2 linked regions of the Accumulibacter sp. genome follow. The main gene of each other region encodes a partner of the protein of the gene in region 2 in a complex. Links are inferred from orthologs where the notes say so. Each region holds a gene or a part of one and is shown on either strand. Other genes may lie near its edges. The genes, in order: cheY and fliM.

Region 1 (2,926 bases), 1.4 Mb from region 2 along the record:
CGGCGCTGGCGGCAGCCCCGGGCCTGTCCGTGCTGCGGCGCCCCTCGGGTGGAAAGTGCGGCTGCAGCTGCGACAGTTCGATCTCGCCGTCCTGTCTGCCAGCTTGCGTGGTCTCGCTCCTGCGGGCAACGGCCGGCACGTTGGCGTCGGCCTGGCCGCTGATCGCCGCGTGCAGCGCCTGCCAGTCCGGACCGTGCTCGTCGCCAGCGCCGGTGGCCACGGTCGCCCCGGCAGGCCTGGCTGCGATCGGCTCCGCGGCAACCGACGATGTGGCGCCTGGCTCGGTGGCCGTGGTCAGCGCGATCTGCAGACCGGCGCTCACTCCTGCGGCGGCGGGAGACGGCTGGCGGCCCTGGGCAATTTCGCCGAACATCTGTCGAACGCCCTGTGTGGCCGCCATGATGGTATCCATCAGGGCGGGTGTCAGTTCCTTCTCACCATTTCTCAGCCTGTCGAACAGGTTTTCGGTCAAGTGGCAGAGCTTCACCAACTCGCCGGCATTGAGAAAGCCGGCGCCACCCTTGATCGTGTGAAAGCCACGAAAGATATCATTGAGCAGCCGTAGATCCTCGGGGCTTCGCTCGAGATCGACGAGCTTGTTGTCGACATCCGACAGCAGGTCACCGGCTTCCTGCAGGAAATCCTGCAGCAGGTCCTCCATCCCCGCAAAATCGCTCATCGCGAACCTCCTAGAATCCCAGGCTGCCGAGCAGCTCATCCACCTGCTGCTGTGACCCGACGACGTCGGTACGACCGCCGTGGTTGATCACCGGCCCGTTGAGGAGACTGTTGACCGATTCGGTACGCCGCTCGCCAGGCAGCGTCTCGATCAGCACCTCCATCAGTTGCGTCTCGAGTTCGTGCGCGACCTGGAGGATCTTCTTGATCACCTGGCCAGTGAGATCCTGGAAATCCTGGGCCATCATGATCTCCAGCAGTTGTGCCTTGGTTGCCTCCGTCTTGGCCGGCAAGGCCTGTTTGAGAAAGGAACGGGTCTCCTCGGCCAAGAGCCGGAACTCGTCGACCGCCAACCGGTTGGCAAACAGCGCATCCCAGCGGGTCGCCAGTGCCGCCGAAGCGGCTTCGAGTTGCTCCTGCAGCGGGTTGGCAATGTCGGTGGCGTTGAGGACGCGGCAGGCAGCCTGCTCGGTCAGAGTGGCGACGTAGTTGAGCCGCTCCCTGGCATCCGGAATGGCGGAAACGGTGCTCTCGAGCAGTTCGCTGTAACCCAGTTGGCCCAATGTGTCGTGCAGCTGTCGGGCCATCTGACCGACGCGCTGAAATACCCGGTCCTGTCCCTGCCATTCGGCCGCCGCCGCTCCCGTTGCAGCCGTGGCCGCCTGTGCTCCCCGCACGGAGTCGAATAGTGCCTGCAGCTCGTCACTGTCGTCTGCTCCGTCTCCTTCACGCAACTGCTGCAGCAGAGATCCCGCCTTGACCTTGGCGGCAGGTGGCACGGCAGGGCTGGTGGCCGCGATCCCTGAGGCGATGCTGTCGAACAGGGCCTCAAGTTCCCGTGAATCACCGGAGGTGTCGCTTTCGTTCATCTCAGCCCCCCATCCTGTCGAAGATCTTCTGCAGCTTCTCTGCCAGTGTTGCCGCCGTGAAAGGCTTGACGATGTAACCGCTGGCCCCCGCCTGCGCGGCGGCGATGATGTTTTCCTTCTTCGCCTCGGCGGTGATCATCAGCACCGGCAGGTGTTTCAATGTCGCCGAAGCGCGGATGGTCTGCAGGAGCTGCAGACCATCCATGTTCGGCATGTTCCAGTCGGTGACCACGAACTCGAAGCCGCCGTTGTTGAGCTTCTGCAGAGCCACCGCGCCGTCCTCGGCTTCATCGACGTTGGCGAAACCGAGTTCTTTCAGCAGATTCCTGACGATGCGCCGCATCGTCGAGAAATCGTCTACCACGAGAATCCTCATCTTGGGATCAGCCATCATTGACTCCGTTTGTTCGCTCAGCGCTCGAGCAGGGGGCGCAGGGTGTCGGCCAGAACCTCTGCGTCGAACTTGGCAACGTAGGAGTCGACACCGACGGCCTTGCCCATGGCATGGTTGGCCTGTGACGACAGCGACGAGTGCATCACGACCGGAATGCCCGAGAACCGGGCATCCGCCTTGATGTTTCGGGTAAGGACGTAGCCATCCATTTCCGGCATCTCGGCGTCCACCAGGATCAGGCGGATCTCGTCACGCAACGTGTTGCGACTCTGCTCGGCGTGCGCCGCAAGCGCCTGCAGACGGCTCCACGCTTCGGCGCCATTGGTGGCGTGCTTGTGCCGGACGCCGAGCTTGTCCAGCACCTCGGTGATCTTGCGCCGGGCGACCACAGAATCATCAACAAAGAAAATGCTGGCATCCTGGTCGACGTTGGCCGGTGGAATATCCACGATGATCGCCTCGCCGAAAGCGTTGGCCAGGATCTGCTCGACGTCGAGAATCGATACCAGCTTGCCGTCGTCCAGTTCGGTAACCGCGGTGATCAGGCCCTGGTTGGTGGATAGGAGGTTCTCCGGAGCCCTGACCTTCTCCCAGTCCACGCGGATGATGCGGTCCACTTCATGCACGAGGAAACCGAGGGTCCGCTTGGAATACTCGGCCACCATCATCGTCCTGCCGTACTCGTCGTGGTGCTCCCCATGCTCCAGAAAGGCAATCAGCGAGAGTACGGGAATCACGTTGCCGCGCAGGGAGATCAAGCCCTCCACTCCGCGCGGCATGTTCGGCGTCTTGGTGATAGGCGGCGTCCGTCCGACTTCCCGCACCTTGAAGACGTTGATGCCGAAGGTCTCGCGCGTCCCCAGCGAGAAGAGCAGGATCTCCATCTTGTTCGACCCGGCGAGACGCGTTCTCGCGTCGACGCCGTCGAGCAGGTTCTTCCTTTCGGCGAACTCCATCCTATCGCTCCTGTGAGGTCCGTTCAGCA
Region 2 (3,187 bases):
CGTCGCCCCCGGTTCGCAGGTCACCCTTCGGCAGGGTGTGCAGGGTTCGCATCTGCCCCGGGGCAATCCCGACGACGATCCACGTATCGTCGACCTCGACGAGGACGATCCGCTCACGCGGGCCGATCACCAGCCCGCCAACCAGGCGCAGAGGACCTCCGTTGCCGAATCCGCGGCCACCGTTGATGCGGCGCAGCAGCCAGGCTCCGAGGAACAGGAGCGCCACCACCAGCGCCAGGGCCAGCGTCATCTGCAGCAGGGCAGCGCTGCCGAAAGGCGGCACCTCGCTGCCGGCAGTCTGCGCCAGAACGGCGGTGGGCAGCATGGCCAGCGGAGCGGTCGCATGGAGGCGACGGCAGCGGGGTACGGACGGGCGTCGGAACAAGGTGGTTGGTCCGGTGATGATGTCGGTGGACATCATAAAGCAAGTGCGCTCCGGGTGAACGGTCCGCGGCGCGGCAAAGACGCTCGTCGACCGTGCTCGCCGGCGATCGTGGCTGAAGCACCGGCACGACCGGTCTGCGTACGCTGCCGGTGCCCAGCGGGCAGCGGTCGCTGCAACACGGTTCAATGACCGAGTCGGCGTGCGCGCTCCGAAGGGGTGACGATGTCGGTGAGGCGGATGCCGAACTTGTCATTGACGACGACGACTTCGCCCTGGGCAATCAGCGTGCCGTTCACAAAGACGTTCAGCGGTTCGCCCGCCAGCGCATCGAGTTCGACGACCGAGCCATGGGCGAGCAGCAGCAGGTTCCGGATCGTCATCCTGGTGCGCCCGAGCTCGACGGCGATCTGGACCGGAATGTCCAGGATCATGTCGAGCTCGTTCATCAACGATCCCTTGCCTCCCGCCTCGTCGAACTTCGGGAAGATGCTGGCCGCCTGCGCCTTGCCAGCCGGTGTGGCTTCCGCCATTGCCTGCTCGGCCATCGCCGCTGCCCAGTCGTCGTCCAGTCCGGCGTCGTCGCCCGCGGGCATTCCCGTGTCGTCCATGTCGCTAGCCATTGCTTTCCCCCGCGGGATTCTCCGCGCGCTCTGCCGTCAGGAAGCGCTCGACCTTGAGCGCATACTGTCCGCCCTGTTGCCCATAGCGGCACTCCATCAAGGGCACCCCATCGACCTGTGCGACGACCGTTTCCGGGATCTCCAATGGCACGATGTCGCCGGCCTTCATGTCCAGGATCCGGCGCAGGCTGGTGGTTGCCGTTGCCAGTGTCGCGGTCAGCTCGACCTCGGCATTCTTCAGCTGCTTGCGCAAGGTGGTGACCCAGCGCCGGTCGGTGGTCAGCTGGTCACTCTGCATGGAGCTGTACAGCAGTTCCCTGATCGGTTCGAGCATCGAGTAGGGAAAGCAGATGTGCATGTCGGCGCTTGAGCCCCCGAATTCCAGCGAGAAGGTCGTCGCGACGACGATCTCGGAAGGTGTCGCGATGTTGGCGAACTGCGAGTTCATCTCGGAACGGATGTATTCGAAGCCGAGATCGTAAACCGGCTTCCAGGAACGTGCATACTCGGCGAAGATCACTCGCAGCATACCCTGGATGATGCGCTGTTCGGTGGCCGTGAAGTCGCGACCTTCGACGCGGGTGTGGAAACGGCCGTCACCGCCGAACATGTTGTCCACCACCAGGAAGACCAGGCTCGGGTCGAGGACGAACAGCGCCGTCCCGCGCAGTGGCCTGGCAGTCACCAGATTCAGGTTGGTCGGGACCACCAGGTTACGGGTGAACTCGCTGTACTTCTGGACGCGAATCGAGCCGACCGAGATCTCGGTGCTGCGATGCAGGTAGTTGAAGAGCCCGATTCGCAGATAACGGGCAAAGCGCTCGTTGACCAGTTCGAGGGTCGGCATCCGCCCGCGGACGATGCGCTCCTGTGTTCCCAGATTGTAGGGGCGAGGACCACTGCTCGCGTCGTCAGCTTCCTCGGTGACGTCCGCTTCGCCGGTGACGCCTTTCAGCAGGGCGTCAACCTCATCCTGGGAGAGGAAGTCGGCGCTCATGCGCAACTACTGGATGATGAACGAGGTGAACAATACGTCCTTGATCGGCCAGTCCCTCTTCTTGCCCTTGCCGGCCGGGTCGAGGACGCTGTTCATCTGTTCCCTGATTTCCTGCGCCAGGAGCTCCTTGCCTTCCTTGGTGATCAGCTGTGACGCCTTCTTGCTCGACAGCAGAAGCGTGATGTCGTTGCGCAGCTTCGGGGTGTAGAGCTTGATGTGCTCGCCGACCTGCGGGTCGTCGACTTCGACCGAGACGATCAATTGCAGGAACTGGTCACCGTTCTCCGGCACGAGGTTGACGGTGAATGTGTCGAGCGGCACGTAGACCGGTGGTGCGTTGAGGTCCACCTTCTTCTTCTTCGCCGGCTTGGCCTTCTCGACCACCGCTTCGTCGCCGTCTTCCTCATGTGCGGCGTTGCCCCGCAACAGGAGGAAGGCGCTCAAGCCGCCGAGGCCGAGGACGACAACGACGAGCAGGATGATGATCAGAAGTTTCTTGCTGCTCTTCGCTGGTGCAGCATCGGCGGTTTCAGTCCCAGGTTTGGCGTCCTTGGCCATGCGGCGTTTCTCTCCCTGATTAGCTCGGCCGTCCGTAAGCCGACCCTCCGCCGTCGTGCCGCAGCATCAGGCGAAGACATCGATCATCGCCTGGCCGTGGCGAGTGGCGACCGGCGACACGAACACGCCGGCAGGCGGATCGGAGCCAAGTATAGCCGCATCGGGCTGCCGACGGGTGGCGGGCGATGAATCTCCCTGTCCCTGCGACTGCTGTCCGGATGCGTGGCTGCCGACACTGAGTTGCCCGATGTCGATCCCCGCGTTCGCGAACATCTCGCGCAGGCGCGGCATGGCCGCTTCGATGGCGCTGCGCACTTCGGCGCTGGGCGACGCAAAGTGCGCCGTGGCGCCATCGCGATCGAGGTTCAGGCTGATTTCGACGACCCCCAGTTGTGGCGGGTGGACGGTGATCCTCGCGGTCTGTTGCTCGTTGCTGGCAAACCAGAGGAGCTTCTGGCCGAACTCGCTTGCCCAGGACGGGTCGCGCAGCGGGGTGTGCAGGGTGTGTGCGGCTGCCGCCGGCATCGCCAGGGTACCCGTTGCCGCACTGCCGGCGCCCGCCGGCGGTGCGGGCGCAAGCGGCTCATCCGGTTCGACCGCGGGCTGCTCGCGCGGCACGGTGGCGAG

What was found.
Region 1: the proteins of fliM (region 2) and cheY are in contact, whole or in part, in a crystal structure (PDB 1F4V), measured with the Escherichia coli proteins. The link is inferred for Accumulibacter sp. from one-to-one orthologs.

What each region holds. Positions count from the first base shown.
Region 1 is NZ_JAZKUG010000001.1:573,564-576,489, forward strand. The notes cover bases 244-2,926. They hold cheY (chemotaxis response regulator CheY), read right to left. Parts: upstream 1,939-2,926; coding sequence 1,549-1,938; downstream 244-1,548. Other genes in these bases: V5B60_RS02630 (chemotaxis protein CheA), read right to left, coding at 244-679; cheZ (protein phosphatase CheZ), read right to left, coding at 690-1,547; V5B60_RS02645 (chemotaxis protein), read right to left, coding at 1,959-2,897; V5B60_RS02650 (chemotaxis protein), read right to left, coding at 2,921-2,926. Outside these bases: more of V5B60_RS02630, read right to left, coding at 1-243. UniProt on the Escherichia coli protein: Involved in the transmission of sensory signals from the chemoreceptors to the flagellar motors.
Region 2 is NZ_JAZKUG010000001.1:1,942,882-1,946,068, forward strand. What follows is about bases 1-2,944. They hold fliM (flagellar motor switch protein FliM), read right to left. Parts: upstream 2,003-2,944; coding sequence 998-2,002; downstream 1-997. Other genes in these bases: fliO (flagellar biosynthetic protein FliO), read right to left, coding at 1-325; fliN (flagellar motor switch protein FliN), read right to left, coding at 568-1,005; V5B60_RS08430 (flagellar basal body-associated FliL family protein), read right to left, coding at 2,009-2,560; V5B60_RS08435 (flagellar hook-length control protein FliK), read right to left, coding at 2,627-2,944. Also shown: more of V5B60_RS08435, read right to left, coding at 2,945-3,187. UniProt on the Escherichia coli protein: FliM is one of three proteins (FliG, FliN, FliM) that forms the rotor-mounted switch complex (C ring), located at the base of the basal body.